2 regions of the Pseudoalteromonas sp. BSi20480 genome follow, and region 1 is predicted to be linked to the other one. Evidence: predicted binding sites of a transcription regulator. Region 1 holds the regulator's gene; the other holds the start of a gene.
The links. The regulator FliA, encoded in region 1, starts transcription of late flagellar genes. The targets are predictions, from matches to a motif close to CTAAAGNTNNNNNNNNNNNNGCCGATA.

Region 1 (21,949 bases):
GCAAGTAAAATGTCTCCATTTAAAGGCTTTAAACGCATGTTTGGCCCTCAAGCTGCGGTAGAGCTTACTAAAGCTATTTTAAAGTTTTTAGTGGTCGCAAGTTTTGCCTTTTTTTTAATTAATACTTTTTTTGACGAAATACTCTACTTAAGTATTGAGTCTGCACCTAATAATATTATCCATGCGCTCGAAATCCTCTCGTGGATGTTTTTGGCATTGTCGTGCACATTGGTAATTATTGCAGCAATCGATGCCCCGTATCAAAGTCATACTCACCATAAGCAGTTAAAAATGACACTGCAAGAAGTAAAAGATGAGTACAAAAACTCTGAAGGTGACCCTCAAATAAAAGCGCGTATTAGGCAAACTCAGAGACAAATGTCTCAAAAAAGAATGATGCAAGACGTGCCCGATGCCGATGTAGTTGTTACCAACCCAACGCATTATTCTGTTGCTCTTAAATACGACACTGAGCGAGCCGGAGCACCTATAGTGCTTGCTAAAGGCGTGGATGAACTGGCTATGCAAATTCGAAAAGTGGCAAGCGGTAATGATGTACCCATTGTTGAGTCGCCAATGCTTACTCGAGCGCTTTATCATACCGCAGAAGTAGGAGAACAAATACCTGATCAACTGTTTACTGCCGTTGCACAGGTGCTAGCTTATGTTTTTCAGCTAAAACGCTTCAATAAAGGTCGCGGAAAACGCCCGACTAAGCTTAATAAAAAGCTCCCCATTCCTGATGCCTACAGGTATTAATATTACTCATTTATTAACTTGGAATAGTTATTGCTAATTCTACGTAGTGTCAATTTTTTGAAATTGTAGAATTATGAGTTTTAAAGCGGTATTACAACAACTTAATGCAGATAAAAAAGAATATGCAAAAGGCGTAGGGACGCCTTTGCTTGTGCTTGCAGCTTTGGGAATGGTCATTTTACCGTTACCGCCATTTTTACTTGATATCCTTTTTTCATTCAATATTGCGTTAGCGTTGGTGGTTCTACTCGTCACGGTTTACACCATGAAACCCGTTGAGTTTGGTATGTTTCCGGCCGTGTTGCTTATCGCCACAATTATGCGTTTAGCACTTAACGTAGCCAGTACACGTGTTGTATTGTTAGAGGGACATAATGGAGGAGATGCTGCGGGGAAGGTAATAGAAGCCTTTGGCTCAGTTGTGATTGGCGGCAATTATGCTGTTGGTTTAGTGGTATTTTTAATTCTGATTATTATTAACTTTGTAGTAATCACTAAAGGTGCAGGGCGTATTTCTGAGGTATCTGCACGTTTTACACTTGATGCAATGCCTGGTAAGCAAATGGCAATTGACGCTGATTTAAACGCAGGGTTTATTAGTGCCGAGCAAGCGCGCGATCGCCGAGAAGAAGTAACCCGCGAGGCCGATTTTTATGGCTCAATGGATGGTGCAAGTAAGTTTGTAAAAGGTGATGCTATTGCGGGTATCGTCATTTTAATTATCAACATTGTTGGTGGTCTATTTGTTGGCATGATCCAGCATGACTTAAGCTTTGGCCAAGCTATGGAAGTTTACACACTCCTTACGATTGGTGATGGCTTAGTGGCTCAGCTCCCCTCATTACTACTATCAATTGGTACCGCAATTGTAGTAACACGCCAAAACGAGTCTCTCAATATGGGCGACCAGTTTAAGAAACAACTTGGCAACGAAAAATCTTTATTTATAGCCTCTGGCATATTAATTACCATGGGCTTAGTGCCTGGCATGCCTCATTTAGCATTTTTAAGCCTAGGTGCATTATTAGGTTATTTAGCTTATTACACTCAACAAAGTAAATTAAAAGTGGCTGCAGCAGAAGCCGAGGCTGCTGCAAATGGAACTGCTGGTACGGGTGTTGCCAACAAGCAAGAGCAAAAAGAACTAGGCTGGGACGACGTTCAGCAAGTAGATGTAATTGGCTTAGAAGTGGGCTATAGATTAATTCCTTTGGTTGACCAGTCTCAAGGCGGAGAGCTACTAAATCGTATTAAGGGAGTACGTAAAAAGCTTTCTCAAGAGCTGGGTTTTTTAGTTCCACCCGTACATATTCGCGATAACTTAGAGCTTGACCCTAATGCATACAGAATTACGCTTATGGGGGTATCTACCGGTGAAGGTGAACTCAAGCATGGTGATGAGTTGGCAATAAATCCAGGTCAAGTATTTGGGCCAATTAAAGGGGTTGAAACTAAAGACCCTGCTTTTGGGCTTGATGCGGTATGGATAAAACCAGATCAAAAAGACGAAGCGCAATCGCTAGGCTATACCGTGGTAGATTCAGCGACGGTTGTGGCTACACACATTAGCCAGTTGCTTACTAACAGCGCAGCACTGCTTTTAGGTCACGAGGAAGTACAGAACTTATTAGATATGTTAGGTAAAAGCCACCCTCGCTTAGTTGAAGGTTTAGTCCCTGACGTATTACCGTTAACTGTGATAGTAAAAGTACTACAAAATCTACTTAATGAGGGCGTTGCAATTCGTGACATGCGCTCAATTGTACAAACCCTTGTTGAGTATGGGCCACGTAGTCAAGACCCTGATGTGCTAACGGCTGCAGTACGTATTTCATTACGTCGATTAATCGTTCAAGACGCTGTAGGCATGTCTTCAGAAATCCCTGTCATAACCTTGGCGCCTGAGTTGGAACAGATGTTGCATCAGTCACTACAAAATGCAGGCGACGAAGGTGCCGGTATAGAACCAGGACTTGCAGAGCGACTTCAAGTGTCACTAAATGAAGCGCATCAAAATCAAGAAATGTCCGGTGAACCTTCAATATTGCTAACGTCGGGAATGTTACGCACTGTGTTATCTCGTTTTGTTAAGTACACCATCCCAGGTTTAAGGGTGATGTCTTATCAAGAGGTACCAGATGAGAGACAGATCAAGATAGTCAGCTCTGTTGGCCAACAATAAGATTTTAAAGGGGTTGAATCATGAAAATTAAACGTTTTTTTGCTAAAGATATGCGCACAGTACTTAAAGAAGTTAAAGACGAATTAGGTGTTGATGCGGTTATTATGTCAAATAAAAAGCTAGCTAACGGTGTAGAAATTGTAGCAGCAGTAGATTATGACAAAGCAGCCCCTAAAAAAGAGCAGGCAGTTAGCGCTCCAGCACAAAGCTCAACAAAAACACAGCCAGTGCATAATTTTGTAAAACCAGAGCCTCTTCGCGCTAAACCAGAGCCACAAGCGAAAGTAGCCGATAGTCTTCAGGCATTATTAGAGCGTCAAGCCCCACGCCCTCGTTCTGCAGAATTGGCTTCTATGTTTTCTCAATCAGGTATTGATACTACAGACAACTACCAAGAGCCAGTTCAAGAGCAGCGTCCTCGTCCTATGTTCACTAATGAACGTCAAGCTTCAGCGCGTCCGCAAACACAAGCAGACAGCCTTGGATTTGATGATTTAGAAAGTGGTTTTGATGATCTTGACAGTCCAGTGACACCTCGCCAAGAAACTAAGCATACTGAAAGTGAGCAAATTTCGTCAATGCGTGACGAAATGAATGCCATTCGTCAATTGTTAGAACATCAAGTGTCAGGGCTTATGCAACAAGACATGGCAAGACGCGATCCTACTCGTGCATGCATGATTGATCGCTTAGTCGGTATGGGAATAGATAAAGATGTTGCTGAGCAAATGGCGTGCTTCGTACCTGACGATGTATCTCGCCAGCAAGGTTGGAAAGCACTTTTAACAATGGTTGAAGATCAGATGCAGACAACCAACAACGAGATTTTACGTCAAGGCGGTGTATACGCCTTAGTCGGCCCAACGGGTGTTGGCAAAACAACAACCGTTGCTAAATTAGCTGCGCTTGGCGCACAAAAATACGGTGCAGACAAAGTTGCTTTAATCACAACAGACACATACAGAATTGGTGCTTATGAGCAACTCGCCACTTATGGCCGAATTATAGGTTGTGGTGTAAAGCAAGTTAAAGATGCTAATGAATTAGCTGAAGTTTTATATCATTTACGAAATAAACGACTAGTATTAATTGATACTGCGGGTATGAGCCAACGCGACTTGCGCTTAACAGAGCAACTTAATACGCTAATGCGTAATCAGCGTGTTGATATTCGCAGTTATTTAGTGCTCAGCGCAACATCGCAAATACATGTGTTGCAAGAAACCGTTAGGCACTTTAAAAAAGTGCAGTTAAGTGGTTGTATATTCACCAAATTAGATGAATCTTTAAGTTTAGGTGAGATTATTAGTATAGCGATTCAAAATCGCCTTCCAATAGGGTATCTTACTAACGGTCAACGAGTACCAGAAGATATTCGAGTTGCAAATGCTGAAAAACTAGTTAAAAAGGCTGAGCAACTCTATTTAAAAAGAGCAAAAGCACAACATTCAAGGCACCAAGCAGTGGCGCCAAGCACAGTAGGGATGTATGATTAACACAGTATTAGATCAAGCAAGTGGCCTGCGCAAAATGAGTCAAAACAATAACAACGGCGTAAAAGTTATCGCTGTCACTGGCGGTAAAGGTGGAGTAGGAAAAACAAATGTTTCTCTGAATACTGCAATTGCATTAGGCCAGCAAGGTAACAGAGTGTTGGTTCTTGATGCCGATTTAGGCTTAGCAAACTGTGACGTTATGCTAGGACTACGTGTTGAACGTAACTTATCACATGTTTTATCTGGTGAATGTGAACTTGATGAAATTTTAGTTGAAGGCCCCGCAGGTATAAAGATTGTACCCGCAACGTCAGGCTCTCAAAGTATGGTTGAATTGTCGCCTTCAGAGCACGCGGGACTTATACGGGCTTTTAGTGAATTAAATACAGAATTTGATATTTTAATTGTCGATACAGCCGCAGGTATTTCAGACATGGTGCTGAGTTTTTCTCGCGCGGCACAAGACGTCATGGTTGTTGTATGCGACGAGCCCACATCGATTACAGATGCTTATGCGCTCATTAAAGTGTTGAGTCGCGAGCATGGTGTATACAAATTTAAAATTGTTGCAAATATGGTCCGTAGTATGCGTGAAGGGCAAGAGTTATTTGCTAAACTTTCCAAAGTGACCGATCGTTTTTTAGATGTATCAATGGACCTGGTCGCAACGGTTCCCTACGACGAAAATATGCGCAAAGCAACGCGTCGCCAAAAAGTTATTGTAGAGCTTTTTCCTAATTCGCCGGCGGCACTTGCGTTTCAAGCGTTAGCAACAAAAGCAGTTAAATGGCCAATACCTAATCAACCATCAGGTCATCTGGAGTTTTTCATAGAGAAACTAGTAAACGGCTAATTATGACAACATTGGTGAATAAAGTTATGGGATATCAATCAGCACAAAATTTAAATGTGATTGTTGAAAAACATGCATCACTTGTCAAAAAAGTGGCATGTCATCTTATAGCGCGTTTACCAGCCAGCGTGCAGCTGGACGATTTAATACAATCAGGAATGATAGGTCTGATTGAAGCATCTAAAAGTTTTGATGCAACCAAAGGGGCTAGCTTTGAAACTTTTGCGGGGATTCGTATTCGTGGGGCAATGCTTGACGAGATGCGACGTGGCGATTGGGCACCCCGTTCAGTGCATCGTAAAAGCCGTTTGGTGGCCGAAACAATTGCATTTTTAGAAAAAAGCTTAAACCGTGAGCCGACAGATATAGAAGTTGCTGAAAAACTTGAAATTTCGTTAAATGAGTACCATCATATCTTAAACGATGTAAATGCAAGTAAAGTACTCGGTATTGAAGACCTTGGTGTTGATGAAGATGCCATCAGTCCAGTGGGCCAAGATTTAGCGCTAGACAAACCGTTTAATAATGTTAAAAATGAGCGGTTTAACGAGTCTTTATTAGGTGCAATAAAATCTTTACCAGAACGTGATGCAATGGTGCTGTCTTTGTACTATAACGATGAAATGAATTTAAAAGAAATAGGGCATATACTCGATGTAAGTGAATCGCGTGTAAGTCAAATACATGGTCAGGCGATGATTAAGCTTAAAGCTAAAATCAATGACTGGATAAATTAGTAGTAAGTAAACAAGGTTAAGACCTCACTGGGGGATGTTTTGGATAAAAACATGAAAATTCTGGTTGTTGACGATTTTTCAACAATGAGACGTATTATTAAAAATCTGTTGCGTGACTTAGGTTTCACTAATGTTCAAGAAGCAGACGATGGGTCAACCGCTTTGCCAATGCTACAAAATCAAGTATTTGATTTTGTTGTTACCGATTGGAATATGCCAGGAATGCAGGGTATAGACCTACTTAGAGCAATACGTGCGGATGATAAGCTTAAACACATTCCAGTATTGATGGTAACGGCTGAAGCTAAAAAAGAACAAATTATAGCGGCAGCTCAGGCAGGTGTGAATGGTTATATCGTTAAGCCATTTACTGCTGGAACACTCAAAACTAAATTAGAAAAAGTATTTGAACGTTTAGGCTAATGATAGGGGGAGAGGCTTATGTCAGCACTTGCTGCGCCTCAAATAACTTTAGAACAAGCTCGTCAGCTCGTTGTTTTTCTAGAAAACGGTGAGCAAGACAAAGCCAATCAGTTAATTTTAGATACCGCTTCTAAGGAGCAATCTGAAATATTTGCTGAGGTTGGAAAGTTAACCCGTCAATTGCATGAAGCTTTAAAAAGCTTTGAGCTAGACACTCGCTTATCTGACTTAACTACCGATGCTATTCCAGATGCAAAAAAACGGCTCAATTATGTTATAGAAATGACAGAAAATGCCGCGAATAAAACAATGGATGCTGTTGAGGCTAGCCTACCAATTGCTCAACAGTTGGCAGACGAAATATCTCATATCAAACCGACATGGGATCGCCTAATGAATCGAGAGATTGAGTTAGGGGAGTTTAAATCGTTATGCCACAGCATTGATAAGTTTATGAACAATTCTCATCATAAAACCGATGAGCTGCAAAGTTTGATGACTAATGTACTTATGGCACAAGACTATCAAGATTTAACCGGCCAAGTTATTCGCCGAGTTATTGAGCTTGTTAGAGAAGTTGAAGAAAGCTTAATTCATCTTTTGACAGCCTTCGCTGATCAAAGCGAAAGCAAAGCCGAAAAAATAGAACAACAAAAAACAAATGAACCATTAGACGAACAAACTTTAGCAGGTCCAGAAGGCCCTATTATTGATAAAGAATCACGTAATGATGTTGTATCTGATCAAGATGAAGTCGATGATCTTTTATCAAGTTTGGGCTTCTAAGAGGAGAGTAACTGCATGTTTGAAGTCGATGAAGATATTTTACAAGACTTTCTTGTAGAGGCAGGAGAAATCCTAGAGCTTTTATCTGAACAGTTAGTTGAGCTGGAAAACAATCCAGAGGACACCGAATTACTCAATGCCATATTTAGAGGGTTTCACACTGTAAAAGGTGGTGCTGGGTTTTTAGCTATGACCGAGCTCGTTGACGCATGTCATGGCGCAGAGAATGTCTTCGACCTGCTTAGACAAGGCGTACGAACGGTTAATTCGGAATTGATGGACGTAATTTTACAAGCTCTCGATACGATTAACGAGATGTTTGCCACCATTCAAAATCGTGACAAACCAGAACCCGCCGATCCCGAACTTCTTGAAACCCTTCATAAACTAGGTTTACCTCCAACAGAAGAAGAGCTTGCTGGTGACTCACCCGTTGATTCAACTGAAGAACCTCAAGCCGAGGTTATTGATGCCCCAGTTGCCGAGGAAGCCTCAGGAACTGATGAAGAAGATCCGTTTGCATTTGACGAGCTATTTAGCGGTGGAACAGTTGAACAAAGCGATGATGAAACTCAGATTGACGAAATAACAGAAGATGAATTTGAAAACTTACTAGACGAATTACATGGAAAAGGTCAAAGCCCAGTAGCTGAAAGCGCGTCCAGTAGTAGTGATGTCAGTGGAGACATTACAGATGATGAGTTTGACAACTTACTTGATGAACTTCATGGCGTTGGAAGCTTTGGTGCTGTTGCGGCCAGTGAGCCTGTAAAAGAGCAAACAGCAACTAATAATTCTGCAGAAAGTTCTGCAACGCCTTCAACACGTTCACCTGCAAGTGATTCTAGCGATGATGAAATTAGCGATGATGAGTTTGAAGCATTGCTTGACGAACTTCATGGATCAGGTGCCCCTAAATCAATAGAGAGCCCTGCAGCTTCAGAGCCGAAGCCCGCTGCTAAACCTGTGGCTAAGGTAAGTGAGCCTGTTAAAAAGCCTGAACCTGTAAAAGCCGCTGCGCCAAAACCAGTGCAAAAGCCTGCAGAAAAAGCAGCTCCAGCGCCTGCAGCTGTGAAAAAGCCAGCTCCTCCGCAAGCAGAAACAACAGTCCGAGTTGACACAAAACGCCTAGACCAAATAATGAATATGGTGGGTGAGCTTGTACTTGTTCGTAACAGATTGGTAAGTTTAGCCACTAACTCAGAAAGTGAAGCAATGGGCAAAGCCATTTCTAACTTAGATGTTGTGACGGCTGATATCCAAGGCGCAGTAATGCAAACGCGAATGCAGCCAATTAAAAAGGTATTTGGCCGCTTCCCTCGCGTTGTTCGTGACTTAGCACGAAGCTTAAATAAAGATATTAGTTTACAGCTTGTTGGTGAAGAAACCGATTTAGACAAAAACTTAGTTGAGGCACTTGCAGACCCACTAGTTCACTTAGTTAGAAATTCAGTGGATCACGGTATAGAAATGCCAGCTGACCGTGAAGCAGCAGGCAAACCTCGGACGGGTAATGTTACACTTTCAGCGTCTCAAGAGGGAGACCATATTTTGCTTACCATCAAAGATGATGGTGCGGGTATGGACGCAGAAAAGCTCAAAAAGATAGCGATTGGTAAAGGGGTAATAGATCACGATCAAGCAAGTCGTTTATCGGATACTGAAGCCTACAACTTAATATTTGCACCAGGATTTTCGACCAAAGAAGAGATCTCTGACATCTCAGGCCGTGGTGTGGGAATGGATGTTGTAAAAACTAAAATCACTCAACTTAATGGCTCAGTGAGTATTCAGTCAGAGCTAGGTGTTGGTACAATTTTAGAAATAAAAGTACCGTTAACACTTGCGATATTACCAACCTTGATGGTTGTAGTTGGCGAACAAACATTTGCATTACCATTAGCAGGTGTAAGCGAAATATTCCATTTAGATCTAACCAAAACAAATGTTGTTGATGGTCAATTAACCATTATTGTACGTAAGAAAGCGATACCGCTATTTTATCTTGAGCATTGGTTAGTTAAAGGAGCAGATCGCACTCAGCGCAAAGCGCAAGGTCATGTTGTTATTGTTCAAATAGGTACTCAGCAGGTTGGTTTTGTAGTTGATTCTTTAATAGGTCAAGAAGAAGTTGTAATTAAACCTCTTGATGCTCTTTTGCAAGGTACTCCAGGTATGGCAGGCGCAACTATTACATCAGATGGTGGAATTGCACTAATTTTAGATGTTCCAAATATGTTAAAACACTACGCTGGCTAAATCATAAAGTAGGTACACACAAGATGTGTACCTACGTATAAATTTAATAAGAGAGCTAAATGGCCGTAAAAGTTTTAGTTGTTGATGATTCGAGCTTTTTTCGTCGTAGAGTAAGCGAAATCCTTGAACAAGACAGCGACATACAAGTTATAGGTTTTGCCATTAATGGCAGAGAGGCTGTAGAAAAAACGGCTCAGCTTCGTCCTGATATGATCACGATGGATGTAGAAATGCCTGTGCTTGATGGTATCAGTGCTGTTAAAGAGATAATGGCAAGTAACCCCACGCCAATATTAATGTTTTCCTCTTTAACCCGTGCTGGCGCAACAGCAACACTTGATGCGCTTGATGCTGGAGCGATGGATTTTTTACCTAAAAAGTTTGAAGATATTGCACGTAATAATGAAGATGCGATAAAGCTCCTTCAAGCTAAAGTCAAAGAAATTGGTAATAAGCGCATTCCTAGAGCCTTTAGGCCAATAACACACCAGAAACCAGCGGCACGCTCTGTGCCTGATAAAACCAGTAATACTGGGTCTTCAATCAGGCAACCAGATAGAAGTTTTCAGCGTTCAACAACCGCATCGACATTAACAAAAACACAAAACAACGTACCAACTCGTGCAAGTGGCAAGCAATACAAGCTTGTGGCTATCGGTACATCTACTGGTGGTCCTGTTGCTTTACAAAATGTGCTTACGCAATTACCCGCTAATTTTCCGCATCCCATTTTACTTATCCAGCATATGCCTGCTGCTTTTACACCGGCATTTGCAGCTCGTTTAAATGGATTGTGCAAAATAAAAGTAAAAGAAGCACAGCAAGGTGATCGTCTTGACCCTGGAACTGCCTATTTGGCTCCTGGCGGGCAACAAATGATGGTTGAAGGTCGAGGTGGTTCTAAAACATTGCGCGTTTTTGAAGACAATAGCGAGCGAATCACTTATAAGCCCAGTGTTGACGTTACATTTGCAAGTATTGCAAAAGCTTATCAGGGAGATGTTTTAGCTATTATTTTAACCGGCATGGGGGCTGATGGTAGAGATGGCGCAAGAATGTTAAAACAAACTGGCGCCACTATTTGGGCACAAGATGAAAAAAGCTGTGTTGTTTATGGTATGCCACAAGCTGTTGCTAATGCGGGGCTTTCAAGTGAGAGTTTAGCGCTTGACGATATTGCAACGCGGATAAAAAGCGAAACTGGTTGTGGATAAGCTTTCTGTACTTGGTTTAATTGTTGCACTAAGTGCTATAGCAATTGGCTATCATTTAGAAGGTGGTGTTATTGCCGCCCTTTTTAATGGCCCTGCGCTCATTATAGTACTAGGTGGGACAGTAGGCGCTGTAATGCTGCAAACGTCTACTAGTACCTTTAAAAAAATGCTTAGAATGAGTCACTGGGTATTTGTGACTCCCAGTTACAATATTGATGATGCAATTGAGCAAGTTAAACGTTGGTCTCATAAAGCGAGACAAGAAGGATATTTGGCATTAGAGGATGAGGCCCTAACTCACTCAGATGTATATGCAGCAAAAGGGCTGAGTTTACTTGTTGATGGCGGTTCAGAGCAGAGGCTACGTGATACGCTTGAAATAGATTTAATGTTGGAGCGTGAGCGTTTGCTTGAAGCTGCACGTGTATACGAAGCAATGGGCGGTTATAGCCCTACTATCGGTATTTTAGGAGCTGTTCTTGGACTTATTCAGGCTATGTCTTTTATTACCGATCCACAATTGCTTGGTGCTGGAGTTGCAACAGCCTTTATTGCAACGATTTATGGGGTGGGGTTAGCTAATTTATTATTTTTGCCAATGGCACATAAGCTCAAGCAACGTGTAGAAGAAAAGATGCTTTACCACGAAATGCTTGCAGAAGGGATAATTGCAATCAGCGATGGCCAAAGCCCAATGAACATTGAGCTAAAGTTAGAAGCTTATCGTGTTGAACGGCCAAGCCTAGTGGACGCATAAAAATGATGCGTCGACGATTTGGTCGCTCGGCCCATAAAAACCAGCATACAGAGCGCTGGTTAGTATCTTATGCGGATTATATGACCATTATGTTTGCCTTCTTTGTTGTAATGTATGCGATTGCGATTAACAAAGAAGAAAACTTCCAAATTTTATCCGATTCCCTAGAGCAAGTATTCGACAAGTCGGCTCGTGTTTATTCTCAGCAAGGTACGGGGGTAGATGGTACTGGAATACTTACTGATAGGGTTACTCCTGAAGATGAATTGCTGTATGGCGAAAGTATCAACAAGGAAGAGCAAGGCCCAGAGTTGTTAGACGGCCAAAGTGAGACAAGTAATATACAGCAAAAATATTTAGGAAAACCACTTGATAGCTTATTAACGAAACTTCAGTCAGCGCTTATTGATGAAATACGTGATGGTGAAGCCAATCTAGAATTGCATCAAGATTGGCTCATAATAGAACTGAGTTCAGGTATGTTATTTTCAAGTGGTAGCGCAGTTGCTCATTCTAGAGCAAAACAAGTTGTTAAAATTGTAAAAGATATTGTCGCGCCAGTGGATAACTATATACGGGTGCGTGGTTATACAGATGATGAAACAATTAAAAATGAAATATTTCGCTCTAACTGGGAGCTTTCTGTCGCTCGCGCAACTTCAATACTTGTTGAGCTTGAAGCACTTGGCATAAATTCGGCCCGAATGGCTATTGAAGGGTATGGACAGTATTCACCCTTTGCACCTAACGACACAGATGAGGGCCGAGCTGAAAATAGAAAAGTAGTAATAGCGTTATCTAAATATGGGTTGCCAGAAGAGAAAAATAAATCAGCAGAAGAGCCGATAGTTGAGGCAGTAGCGCCTGAGCCAGAAGTAGAATTACCGTCAGACGATGACACAATAAAAATTATTCGTTTACCACATGGTGGAATTCGTATTACAACTCGCAATGAACAGTAACTAGGATGTGATGTGAAGATTTGGACTGTAGCCAACCAAAAAGGTGGCGTTGGTAAAACAACGACTGCGGTCAGTCTTGCTGGTACTTTAGCACTGCAGGGTAAGCGTGTACTACTAATAGATACCGATCCTCATGCGTCTTTAACATATTACTTTGGTATTGATTCTGAGGATTTAGAGGTCAGTGTTTACGATATTTTCGCTCGTGGAACTAGTATGCAAAGTGAGGAGATACTTCAAGCATTATGCCCATCCACCCTCGAAAATTTAGATATATTACCTGCTACTATGGCTATTGCTACATTAGATAGAAGCATGGGCAATAAAACAGGCATGGGGTTAATTTTAAAAAAGACACTTGCCAAAATAAGTGAACATTACGATTATGCTATTTTAGATTGTCCCCCTGTTTTAGGGGTTTTGATGGTTAATGCATTGGCTGCGAGTGAGCGCATTTTAGTCCCTGTTCAAACTGAGTTTTTAGCGCTTAAAGGCTTAGATAGAATGATGCGTACAATGGAATTAATGCAGAGCTCACAGGCGAAAAGTTACGAATATACTATAATACCTACAATGTACGATAAAAGAACGAAGGCATCACTCGAAGCCTACAAAACGTTACAAAAAACTTACGGTAACAAAGTTTGGCCAGGTGTTATTCCCGTAGATACAAAACTAAGAGATGCAAGCTTAGCACAAAAAGTACCCATAGAGTTTTGTCCTCGCTCTCGTGGTGTATTTGCTTATAAAGCATTATTAGATTATTTAATTGAACAAGGTTAATGAATGAGTAAGCAATTATTTGCTAATGAAAAAGTAATGACTCAGTACTTAGGTGCCTTACTTTGCGAAGAAGAGCTTGCCAGTGACTTAGAGCCCGTAGCAAAACTTTTAGAAAATATACCGGGTGACTTGCCAAGCGAAGAAGCCACTCATGAAAGTCAGAAGCCAGTTACTAAAGTTAAAGTAGTGGCTGAGCATGAATCATCTTCGTTAGATGATACGCATGAAGTTAAAGAAGCAGAAGCTACAACACCGAAAGTTAACGTCATTGAAACGCCAAAAGAGACAACGAGTACAGACCTTAAAATAGCAAAACAGAAACAATTAAATCTTTCAAATAACAGTGAGTCAGATTACTTTGACGGCGAATTTCAGGCATTGTTCTTTGAAGTTGCAGGACTTACGCTAGCAGTCCCGCTTAAAGCTCTTGGCGGTATACATCAATTAGGTGAAGTGAATCACCTGTTTGGTAAACCAAAGTGGTTTAAAGGCGTTATGCTTAATCGTGATGAAAAGCTCAATGTTGTAGATACAGCACGCTGGGTTATGCCAGAGAAGTTCGATGAAAAACTAGAGGCATCACTTGATTATCAGTATTTAATAACTTTAGGAGATAGCCAATGGGGATTATTAGCTGAGAAGCTTATAAATAACATTACATTGACAAAAGAAGATGTAAAATGGCGTACAGATCAAAGTAAGCGCCCATGGCTTGCCGGGGTTATTAAAGAAAAAATGTGTGCTTTAATAGATGTAGACAATTTAAATACGTTATTAGAAGAGGGCTTAGATAGCCGTCAGTAGTAATGACCATTATGGGGTAACAGCATGAACCAAGAGAAATTACTGTCAGAAAATAAAAATGCAGATAATAATGATGAAATATTACAGTGGGTTACTTTTAAACTAGAAGAGGAAACCTACGGTGTTAATGTAATGCAAGTTCAAGAAATACTGCGTTACACCGAGATTGCACCAGTCCCTGGTGCGCCTTCTTATGTAATAGGCATTATTAACTTACGTGGTAATGTAGTAACCGTTATTGATACACGTGCTCGATTCGGTTTGTCAGCAGCTGATGCAACTGATAACTCACGTATATTAATTATTGAAGCTGAAGAACAAGTTATAGGCATTTTAGCTGATAGCGTTTCTGAAGTTGTATACCTGCGTAGCTCTGAGATTGACAGTGCGCCAAATGTGGGTACTGAAGAAAGCGCTAAGTTTATCCAAGGTGTCTGTAATCGAGATAATGAGCTTCTTATTTTAGTTGATTTAAATAAGCTACTTAGTGATGACGAATGGGATGAGTTAAGCGATTTATAAGCTTTACCAGATAAACTATGCTGTTACTTAGTATTGCTGTAAGCGCGTTAGCGGTAGGTCTTATATCGTTAACGCTTATTATTGCATTTAAAAATAAACACACCAGCGATGTTGCTGATGTACATCAAAAGCTTAAAGAATGTGCAGAACAAGTTCATATTTTAAGAAGCGAAGCCGCTGAATTAAGAACCGGTTTACTCAGTATCGGCAAGCGAGTTCTAGAGGTTGAGCAACAAAACCAAGATTTACTGCAGCAGCAATCGGCTCAAAAATACGATGATCCCGATGCTAAGATTTATTCCCGTGCTGTGAAAATGGTTGAGTTAGGTGCAGATTTAGAAGAAGTTATTCGCGAGTGTGAGTTACCCAGGGCTGAGGCCGAGTTATTGTTTTCGTTGCACAAAAAAAAAGGCGCTTAGCGCCTTTTTTACACACATAACACTGTACTTAGACTTTAAAAACTATACTTCACACCAAACATTGCCACTACAGGGTCAAGCTCAACTGTTGATGTTAATGCTTTTGCATTGTTAGCGTACACGGTTGCATCTGTATCAATATCCATTATAGAAACCATTGCATGAAGTCCCCAGTGATCATCCATTGTATAATTAGCCCCTACTTGTACTAAAAACCCTACAGAGTCATCTAGCTCAACTTTAACATCGTCTGTACCAAGGGTTGTTTTAAGAGCTTGCGAAGGCTGTTCATCAAAAAAGGTTGTATAATTAACACCAACACCTATGAATGGTCTAAGCTGATAGCTTGTATCTAAAAAGTGATACTGTGCCACTAACGAGGGTGGTAAGTGTTTAATGTTAGCAATTTTATTACCAGCCAAACCGCCTGTTCCATTTACATCATGAGAGAATGGCGTAGCAGCAATCAATTCTAATACCCAATTGTCATTAAATGCATAGTCTACCGTAATACCTAGCTGAGTATTAGAATCACCTTTTAGACCTAATGAGGGGGCTTCGTTAATTGCAGAGCCACTGTTATCTGGGTTTACGTTAATAGCGCCCAGATTTACGCTGAAGTTAGCGTGTGCAGCTGGAGAGAGTGCTAATAAAGAGGTTAATAATGCAATGCTAATTTGGGTTTTCATGTTGTTCTCCAAGAACTACTTTTTGATTGACGCCATTATTACGCTTAACAAATATGAAAAACCTGTTCTAGATCAAAGTTTCAAAAATGATTGAACGTTGAAAAGTATTTTATTGATTTAGATTAATTTTGGCGCTGTTTCGTAACAGCAATGATTGACAATCTATGTAAAGAATAATCATCAGAATGTATAAAAGCTGACATCTCTTAGTCATACTCTCACTATTTAATAATGCCTTACTTAGTAATAAAGGTATTAAAAAATGTCTTTAGTTGTTTCACAACAAACAGTCACATCTCAAAGGTTAAACGCCGAATTAATAAATAAATTACAAACGCTTATCCAATTTAAATCAGTAACGCCGAATCAAGCCGGTGCAATAGATTGGCTGGTTGAGCAGTTATGTGAGCTAGGTTTTTGCTGTGAAAAGTTTACGAGTAGTGGTGTCACTAACTTAATTGCGCATATTAAATTCAATGAGGGACCGTGTGTCGCTTTTTCAGGGCACATTGATGTGGTTCCCGCAGATAATGGTGACTGGCTAACCCCTCCGTTTGATGGAAGAATAATTGATGGGGTAATTTACGGAAGAGGTGCTGCTGATATGAAAGGAGGTGTGGCAGCTATGCTGACTGCAACAAAAAAATTAATAAATAGCACATCATCAAAAGCAGGGACTTTTTATTGGCTCATTACCTCTGATGAAGAAGGCGAGGCTGAGTTTGGCTCTGCGCAAATAGCCAATAAGCTTTCTTCAAATGGGGTTGTTTTAGACGGATGTATTGTAGGCGAGCCAACTAGTTCGACACATGTTGGCGATACAATTAAAAACGGTCGACGAGGTGCACTTTCAGCACGTATTCTGGTAAAGGGCAGGGCAGGTCATGTAGCTTATCCTCAAAATACCATTAACGCCGCACATATTAGTGCCAAAATAGTCAATAAACTGAGTGAACAAGCGTGGCACTTAGATGACGCAGGCTCAAAAACAACACTGCAAGTTACAGGCATAAATATTGACAATGTGGTCGATAATTTAGTCCCTAGTCACTGCGAGATAACATTTAATATTCGCTATAGCCATCGGTACAGCAGTGAAAAAATAAAATCGATATTGAACAATTCGTTGGATGAATTTTCACGTTACATAACTATTAATTGGGAGCGTCCATGTGAACCTTACTATACCCAACCTAAGAGCGAGTGGAGTTTAATTACTTGTGTTGAACAAGCCATACATAGTCAAACTGGAAACTACCCAGTTCTAAGTACCAGTGGTGGCACATCTGACGGTCGTTTTTTTGCTAACAGCCATACTCAAGTAATTGAATGTGGGCTAAGAAACCATACAATTCACCAGGTTAATGAGCACGTATCTATTGATGACTTAATAAAAGTTGAAGCAATTTATTATGACTTACTTTCACGTATTTATATAGAACGGTAATGTTATGTGAGTTAGTTCTCAAATAAAACCCAGATAGTGGCGAGGGTAACCTCGCTTCAATTAGCTTAAGTATCGCTTTGCTTTGTTATCTTTAACATTTTGCAAGTCAACCAATACTAAACCATCAATGCAATTGTTAAAGTCGGGATCTACGCTAAAACTTAAAAATTTTACTCCACCAGGCTTACATAGCTCTGTATATTGTTTAAATAAAGTGGGAACTTGCGCACCCATGTTAGCAAGTACATGCTTTAGTTCTACAAAGTCTTCTTTAACATCGTCTTTGCAAAAAATCATGTCACACTGCGCGAGTTCATGTTCGCTTAGTTTGAATTCATTGTTTGGAGTCGCAAGTACTTCATCGGTTTTATAATAATGCTGATAGTAATACACTAGCATGGCCTTTGCCGGGTCAGGTAACGTATTAGACACGCTAACAGCGCCAAATAAATAACGATATTGTGGGTAGTTTTTAACATAAGCGCCAATGCCGTACCATAGGTAATCTAGGCTTTTACGCCCCCAATATTTTGGTTGAACAAAGCTACGACCAAGTTCAATTCCTTGCTCTAGGTAGGGGCCCATTTCAGTGCTATAAGTAAATAAACTGTCGGTATACAGCCCTTTACGGCCATGTTTATCAATTATTTCTTTAGCGCAAGCTAGCCTATACGCGCCTACCAGCTCTAATTGTGTTGGGTCCCAAAGAACTAAGTGTTGATAGTCCATATCGTACTTATCAATATCACGGCGTTTTCCACTGCCTTCACCTACAGCTCTAAAAGCTATTTCTCTCAACCTACCTAGCTCTCTAAAAATAGGTGAGCTACCCGTATATTGATATAAATGAATATGCATACCATCTTGTGTTTCCCCCAGAAGCTGACACGCATCTATTGCTTTTTTAAGCTCTTTTCTACACTCAGGAACAGCAATAGGAGTTTGTGTTTTAAGTGGTAAGGTTTTTTTAGTTGTTAGAAGATACAGTTGCTTTCGTATTAAATTAACAATCTCTTTATCTTTTAAATTTTCTATGAGGTATGACGCTGGAGGAATAGACGCACCAATTTCAAACTCTAACGATTTCTGGCGTTGTTTAAACATTTCTTTTACTAGTAACAAGCTTGCTAAGGGCTTGTAAATTATTGAAGTTCCATAAAATAATGGGCTGTTTTTAGCTTTTATATAAATAGGTAATATAGGGCAATTGGCTTTTTTTGCCATGCGTAAAAAACCGCTGTTCCATTTACAATCTTTGATACCTGTAGGGCTCAGCCGTGATACTTCACCCGCGGGAAATATCAATAATACCCCCTCATTTTTTAAATGCTGGTGAATATTATAAAGCTCTTGTTTTTTACTTGTGCCAGATAAGTTATTTACAGGTAAAAGTAAGTCGTGCATTGGAGTCACCGACATAAGCATACGGTTAGCAACAACCTTTAAATCTTTTCTTACGCTTGAGATCACTTTAATTAATGCAAGCGCATCTAAAGAGCCTATAGGGTGGTTTGCAACAATAATTAATTTACCTTCGCTAGGAATATGCTCTATTTGCTTTGGCTTGTAACGTGTATCAAAGTTAAGCTCATCGAGAACTTGTTCAACAAATTCTTGCCCTTGTAAATGAGGGTAGGTGTCGGCAAACGCCACAAACTCTTGTTCATGTAGTAAATAGCCTAATCCCTTTTTTACTAGGCTTTTTACTTTTGGTGAGCTTTCTAATTGTGGTAAGTTTGCTGCAATTACTTTATCAACACTGATCATACAAGCCTCTTTTTAATTTAGCACGACTGCCATATCTGTAGAGTAAAAAAAGGGTGTGACAGTTATTTTGCAGTTGTGTGACCTTTTAAAGTGTAAAGGGTGCGAAGTGTTGATTAGTCAGTATGGATTTTATAAAAACTTATTTGGAAGTAACTATGTCGGTATTAGTAGCAATTACAGGTCGAGATAACACAAAGTTAATAGCGCAATTACAAGCCCGATTACCCTCTACAAAAATACAGCAGTGGCCAGATTGCAATAATCTAGAAGCTATTGATTTTGTATTAGCATGGAAAGCACCGCATGATATGTGGGCAAAGTTGCCAAACCTTAAAGCGGTATCGTCATTTGGTGCGGGTGTAGACAGTATTGATTTAAATTTGCTTGGTGATGACGTAGATATAGTGCGTATAGTTGATGAAAAATTGGCACAAGACATGGCCGAATATGTACTTACCCATGTTTTAGCGCAAAAATTACGATTAAAAGAATACTTTATTAAGCAAATGCAGCACCAATGGAAGCCCAAAAGGGCTTATCAACAAAACAATGTAGGTATTTTAGGATTTGGGGAGCTAGGTAAAGCATGTGCGAAACGACTTATTGCTAATAACTTTACTGTAAATGCTTGGGCTCATACACATAAAACCAGTAATACAGTTAATTTATTTTATGGCGAACAAGGGCTTCAAAATATGCTTAGCAACATTGATTATCTAGTCTGCCTGTTGCCATTAACCAATAAAACAAAAGGTATTATCAATAAAAGTACAATTAGTTTGCTTCCTAATCATGCTGTTATTATAAATGTTGCACGAGGAGAGCATGTTATAGAGACTGATTTACTTAAAGCCTTAGAAGAGAATTCGCTTCGGGCTGCAGTCATTGACGTGTTTGAACACGAACCCCTTAGTAAAGAACACCCTTATTGGCAGCATGATAAAATAACCCTTACACCGCATTGTGCTGCATTATCAGATATAAACAGTGTTGCAGCACAAATAGCAGAAAACGTTGAACGCTTGCAGCAAGGTATTACTTTAAATAATCGAATAGATAGAACGAAAGGATATTGATAAATTTAAAGAAACAGCTTGTTAACATATGTAATTTTTATTAATGTTGTATATGTTCTCAACAATAAAAATATAAAGAGGGTGAAATGAAAACAAATCAGGGTGGTGCTAGATTAAGCTTAATTATAATTTCTATAATAATATTAGGCGTATCTGCTTGGTTTAATCAGCCAACTATTTTATAGAATGGCACCACAGCAAGTTTAGCGCTTGCTGTGGATTTCTCTATTTTCGTGTTTTTTATCGGCACTTTTTTTGAGTAAAACATAAGTCGCACCACTCCCTCCATGATGCCTCTGTGCAGTATGATATGCCAAAACCGCCGGTAATTCAGGTAGCCATTTATTTACAAAACTTTTTAGTATTCCTGGTTTAGTTTTATTTTTAATTCCTACACCATGCCTAATAAGCACCACGCGAACATTTTGCTGCTGACAGTCATTAATAAAATTAAAGAGCGTATTGCGTGCAATTTTTAAGTAGCTGGCCATGAAGGTCTAAGGTCGCATCAACTTGATACTTTGCTAAACGTAAGTTTTTAAATACAGGGCCTTGTACTCCGTCTTTTTTAAAGCTTAATATAGCAAATGGTTCAACAAGCTCTACAGACTCTGTGCTTAAGTATTTTTCATCTGTTGATAGAGTATTTTCGGCCGCTTGTCGCTTTTGTTGTTGCGCAAGTGAAGAATGAGGGCTGCTTGATAACGGTTTAATAGTATCACTGCTAATAGGGGTCACATCTTCCATAGAAGATAAAAACAAATCAAAATCAGATAAGGACATACCGAAATCTCAAAATAATGTAGTACGAGGTCAATATTATCTTAGTTCACCTAATTACCCAACCATTTTGATTTATACAATAAAAAAGCCCAGCAATGCTGGGCTATAAAATATTCTAGGGGAAATTGTTAGCTCTGAGTTACATTAAGTTGCCCAAATGTATAAACCTTAAACAGATAAAATGTATTGATCAATACTAAACTCATATTTGAAATAACACTCGACGACATAAGATCTAAGCTAAATGATAAAAATAACAGGCCACATGCACTTATGGCGGCTACGCGCAGTAATGTTATGTGGTTAATAAAGAATGCACCTAAACCTAGTGCAAGTAGTATCGTGTTTAAAAGCCAATCTAGCTCATTTAGCATGGTCGTTTCAATAGTTCAGTTGTTGAAAAAAGGAGCGCCATTATGGTGATCTTTTGCGCACCTTTCAACCAAGTAATTTTACATTTTTCAGATTAGTTTTATTAATGCTAAAAGTAGCTTTTAATCGCTGAAATGAGACCGTCGTCAGCAATAACTTGATACTTTTGGCAGCTCTGAGGATTCTGTAAATCACTACATAAATAGAGAGATTTACGCTTATCGTCAAACTTAGGATGTAAATGCGAGTCAACAAGCGTTGCACCGTATCCAAATACACCAGGCCAATAAATACTTTTGCTAACCATCCCTAATTTTTTATAGGTGAGTAAAGTTGGTTTTGGAAAAGCTATAATGATAACTGCAATAATAGCGAGCGTTATTAACAGCCCTTTTTTAGGTTTAGGGTTTTGGCTATTTAACTCTGTATCAATAGTGTGTTGTTTAGTTTGTGCCTGCCTTTGAGAAGTTGCCCGAGTTTTATTTTTTTGTGTTGTATTTTTTCTTGCCGGTGTTTTACCTAGCAAGGATTGTTTTTTTGGTGTTTTTGACATAAAGCAGATCTGGCCTTTTTTACATAGGTCTTTATAATTCAAATAGTAAATTTATATACTAAGCTAATTATTATAATAACGTAAAGTTAGCTTATAGCCTATGAGGAATGAAGATGGACACGCAGCTATCAATTTTAATAGTGGATGACGTTAGCACGGTGCGTAGTTTTTTGAGCCAAACGCTCATGCATCTAGGGATAGACAATGTAAAGGAAGCATCTACTGCCTCACAGTGTATTAGTGAATGCCAAGCAGCAAAATACAGTATGATTTTTTTGGATATTGAGTTACCGGATGGAGACGGAA
Region 2 (4,278 bases), on a different contig from region 1:
TTTGTTTGCCTCGCTACCTAAGTAGCTTGGCTGTTAGAACTCAATCTGTACGAGTGCCCACACAGATGATTGCTTTATATTGTTAAAGAACGTTGCGACGTTGTCGCTAGGGATGCGTATAATACATCCTTTATTTTTCGAGTCAATACTTTGTTTTAAACTTTCTTTCGATGATTTAAAACCAAAGTTTTACTTAACTTTCTGAGCCGCTAACACTTTGCTATGCTTCGGCGTTTCCCGTCTCAGTGGGGTCGCATTATAGGGAGATCCGAAAACAGATCAACCCTTTTTTTAGATCTTTTTACTGTTCGAACAAAATTAGAACAAAACCACAAAAAATCATGTTAAAACACGCTTAAATTGATGTTTTTTTACACTGCTTTTTATAATTTCATATAAATATCAATGCTAAGTTCGTTTAAGACGTTAAGATAGCAAGTTCACAATGTTAAATTAATGTTTATTTCCTGTTTATTGGTAGATCTAAAATGAAATTACCCGATCAAAAATCTTTTATCTTTTCTGTTGTTATTGCTGTAGTTGGTTTTGTTATTGTTAAGTTCGCCCTTGGAAGCTTAGAACTTGACCCTGCAATTGTATTTGCTGTTGGCTTATTAATAGGTGGGCTAGTTATTGCTGCTATGTCTTCTGACGTTTTAGAAGAGGCCGAAGTAAAAACTAAAACACTTTACGTTGGTAACCTTCCTTACCGTGCAAACGAAGGTGTTGTTCGTGCTTTGTTTGAAGAGCAAGGTAAAGTATTCAACGTTCGTCTATTAAAGGATAAAAATACAGGCAAACGTCGTGGCTTTGGTTTTGTTGAAATGGCGCAAGCTGATGCAGACAATGCTATTGCTAACTTGAACGATAGTGAGTTCCAACAACGTACTTTAAAAGTTCGTGAAGCAAAACAAAAACAAGAAGATGATTCTAATACGCTTCGAACTCAGGCGGATCAATCAGTTTAACTAGCTTAACCGCAAGTTTATCGCTGATCACATTAGCCGTTGCATAGTATTGCAGCGGCTTTTTTATGCCAGGTATATTTTGTGCTAATAAACCTGACTCGGTTAGTAGATAAATAACTCTATTTGCTATTGCTGCACCAGAATCCACCAGCTGAATGCTATTTTTAAAGTGCTCACTAATCTGCTTTGTAAGTATCGGAAAGTGAGTACACCCCAATACAAGCACATCCGTTTGCTTTTCAATATTCAAACCTTCAAGTACAGCATGTAATTTATTTGTATCTAAATAGCCATTAAAGAAAAGTAATTCAGCAACGTTTACCAACTCAACACTGCTATATAAGTTAACAGTTACATTACTAGCGTGCTGCGCTATTAACTTATTTGTATATGAGCTCGCTATTGTTGCAGGTGTTGCCAGTAAAGCAATGTGATTTGAACGTGTTAATTCTGCGGCGGGCTTGATTGCTGGTACAACGCCAACTATGGGTATATCTGTAATTTTGCGTACAGCACTTAATGCCGATGTGGATGCCGTGTTGCATGCTATTACAATTAAATCGACGTTTAGCTTGTTTAACTTAATGAAATGAATGAGCGAACACAAACGATTAATAATTGTTTGTTGTGTTTGAGCCCCATAAGGTAAGAAAGCATTATCCATAAAATAGCTATATTGAGCATTCGGGATACGTTGCTTTATATGATCAAGTACTGTTGTGCCACCAATCCCTGAATCAAAAACCATTATATGCGCTGACAAACGACCGTTCCTATTATTAGATTAGAACGGCAGTTTGCCATGTGATTTTTGCAAAAGAAAGTAGTTTAATGTTGAGGTTAAACTTCCTCTGCTGTTTGCTTTGTCGCGCTATTTAACTTATTAAGGTTTTCAAACATAGCTTTTGTGTAATCAACCAGTTTATCGATCTCACTTTGATCTTCATTAAGCCACTGCATAATACCTGATAATTGATTTTGAATACCTAGCTCGGTTGCTTTAGAAAAAGCCTCTCGGAGGTCATCATTAAAAGGCGCTACTTTATCTGCAATTACTTTTTCTGGAGCCGGCTTATTTTCTTCGTAACCCTTTATTGCAGCAACTGTTTTGGTTTGGCGTAAATCCATTGAAAATGCGACAAGTTGTTCATTGCCTAAACTAAGCTCTTGCGCCTCTTCAAATGCCTGCTCTAAATCGCCGCTAAAAAAGGTCTTACTTACGTTTTGTAGGTTTTCCATTAGCTCATTAATTGCTTCTTGCTCTTTATCATTAAGGTCGCCGTTAACTGACATTGAAAATGAAAGCTCTCTCGATTGTGATGATTCACTTACGAATGCCTCCCCTCCCTCACCACGCTGATAACTACTAGCAGACTGAGATTTAAATGCATCGGCAAAACTTATTGTTACTTCATCACCTTCTGCTGTGGTGAAACTGTACTGAGCATTATTACTTAAACTTGCGTATTGTGCTTGGGTTACCCCCACACTAGCTGGCATTGGGTTGAACAAATTATCTTCAAACTTATCAAGACCATCAAAAATACCTTCTTTTGATTTGTTGATTCCCTCTTGGGTTTCATCGTTCAGAACGCCGGATTCTTTTAACTCATCAACGGCGTCATCAATACCTATTTGAACCCCCTTACGGGCATCACTTAGCATACCTTTTAATTTATCGTCATCGGCACCATCAGCTTTTGCTTTATTAACGGCGCCGGTGACAAAGTCGAGTACATTTTTAACTATTGCTTCAAAATCAAAAAGGGGCTTATCTGCTTTTTTTTCTTGAACTGGCAAACCAAGCTGCTCTGCCATTTTATCACCTAAAACTTTAGCAGCTAATTCTTTACCTCGTTGCTGATAGCTGTCTTGCGGAGACGCGATGGTAGGTTGTTGTACGTCAGCTTTGTTGTTGAATTTGTTTATGTTCTGGCTTGGTATAAAGCCATAATTGCCTATTTTCATGAATCGTCTCCTGAGCATGCGTAGTTTATTATCGGCCAGGGCATAAAAAACTAAAGTAAACCGTGCAAAAAAACATCATTTATTCTAGCCAAAACTAGACAAATGCGAACCGCTCCCTACAATAGCGCCGATAAACAGATCTTAGATAAGGTAGTAACGCGAATGGCAGTTATTAAAATAGATACCACACAGTACCAAGCGCAGTTAAGTGAAAAAGAACAGCGTATAACTTCACAGTTTCAACGTTTTGGTGTGGAGCAGCTAGAAGTATTTAGCTCGGAGCCAATTAACTACCGCCAACGTGCCGAATTTAGAGTATGGCATGATGGAGACGATCTGTTTCATATAATGTTTGATCAGCAAACTAAAGAAAAAATACGCGTTGATACGTTTGACCCTGCGGCACCGCTTGTTGGTGAAATCATGCAGGTGATGATTGAAAACCTTAAACCATGCGAGGTTTTACGCCGAAAGCTATTTCAAATAGATTACCTGTCTACACTCAGTGGTGAAATTTTAGTGAGCTTGCTTTATCACAAGCCGCTTGATGATGAATGGCTACGTGAAATTAAGTCACTAAAGGCAAAACTGAGTGAAAAATATAAAATAGATTTTATTGGCCGAGCACGTAAGCAGAAAGAAGTGCTAGGTGATGACTTTGTAACAGAGCAATTAACTGTAAATGGCCAAGAACTAATTTACCAACAAGTAGAAAATAGCTTTACGCAACCTAATGCAAAAGTAAATATAAGTATGCTTGAGTGGGCACAAGATTTATGTAAACCACTTAAAAATGATTTACTAGAGCTTTACTGCGGTAATGGTAACTTTTCTATTGCGCTAGCGGGATCTTTTAATAAAGTACTCGCAACTGAAATATCTAAATCGTCTGTTCACTCTGCTCAATATAACATTGCCAAAAACAATGTAGACAACCTAGATATTATTCGTATGTCGAGCGAAGAGTTTACTCAAGCAATGAATGGCGAACGTACTTTTTCTCGTTTAGACGGTATTGACCTTAAAAGCTATGACTGCCAAACCATATTAGTCGACCCGCCACGCGCTGGTATGGATGAGTTAACCTGTGATTTAGTGGCTAATTACGAAAACATAATTTATATATCGTGTAATCCTGACACACTGGAACGCGATTTAGATCATTTAACGCGTTCGCATAACGTTAAGCGCTTTGCGATATTTGATCAGTTCCCTTATACACATCACATAGAGTCGGGTGTTTTCTTACAGCGTAAATAACCAACCAAAATTAAAGTGCCAGTGCTTTTATAAGTGCTGGTATTTGCTCTTCACTAAATACTTGAACTCCATTCTTTATTAA

Region 2: the regulator FliA is predicted to act here: its motif matches at 2,966-2,992, upstream of P20480_RS06360 (DUF5610 domain-containing protein).

Annotation. Positions count from the first base shown of each region.
Region 1 covers NZ_BADX01000166.1:63,907-85,855, reverse strand. The annotation lists gene flhB (flagellar biosynthesis protein FlhB) at 1-759, shown strand, start outside; gene flhA (flagellar biosynthesis protein FlhA) at 833-2,941, shown strand; gene flhF (flagellar biosynthesis GTPase FlhF) at 2,962-4,437, shown strand; gene P20480_RS01870 (MinD/ParA family ATP-binding protein) at 4,430-5,290, shown strand; gene P20480_RS01875 (RNA polymerase sigma factor FliA) at 5,317-6,027, shown strand; gene cheY (chemotaxis response regulator CheY) at 6,067-6,450, shown strand; gene P20480_RS01885 (protein phosphatase CheZ) at 6,469-7,236, shown strand; gene P20480_RS01890 (chemotaxis protein CheA) at 7,252-9,495, shown strand; gene P20480_RS01895 (protein-glutamate methylesterase/protein-glutamine glutaminase) at 9,555-10,709, shown strand; gene P20480_RS01900 (flagellar motor protein) at 10,702-11,466, shown strand; gene P20480_RS01905 (flagellar motor protein MotB) at 11,469-12,428, shown strand; gene P20480_RS01910 (ParA family protein) at 12,441-13,211, shown strand; gene P20480_RS01915 (chemotaxis protein CheW) at 13,215-14,015, shown strand; gene P20480_RS01920 (chemotaxis protein CheW) at 14,040-14,537, shown strand; gene P20480_RS01925 (DUF2802 domain-containing protein) at 14,555-14,956, shown strand; gene P20480_RS01930 (OmpW/AlkL family protein) at 14,992-15,645, opposite strand; gene dapE (succinyl-diaminopimelate desuccinylase) at 15,908-17,092, shown strand; gene olsF (bifunctional ornithine lipid synthase OlsF) at 17,153-18,859, opposite strand; gene P20480_RS01945 (2-hydroxyacid dehydrogenase) at 19,015-19,935, shown strand; partial or broken gene smrA (DNA endonuclease SmrA) at 20,139-20,718, opposite strand; gene P20480_RS01950 (hypothetical protein) at 20,847-21,092, opposite strand; gene P20480_RS01955 (hypothetical protein) at 21,200-21,643, opposite strand; gene P20480_RS18770 (response regulator) at 21,757-21,949, shown strand, end outside.
Region 2 covers NZ_BADX01000115.1:402-4,679, reverse strand. The annotation lists gene P20480_RS06350 (RNA recognition motif domain-containing protein) at 489-968, shown strand; gene murI (glutamate racemase) at 931-1,731, opposite strand; gene P20480_RS06360 (DUF5610 domain-containing protein) at 1,809-2,936, opposite strand; gene trmA (tRNA (uridine(54)-C5)-methyltransferase TrmA) at 3,099-4,196, shown strand; gene P20480_RS06370 (2-thiouracil desulfurase family protein) at 4,207-4,278, opposite strand, start outside.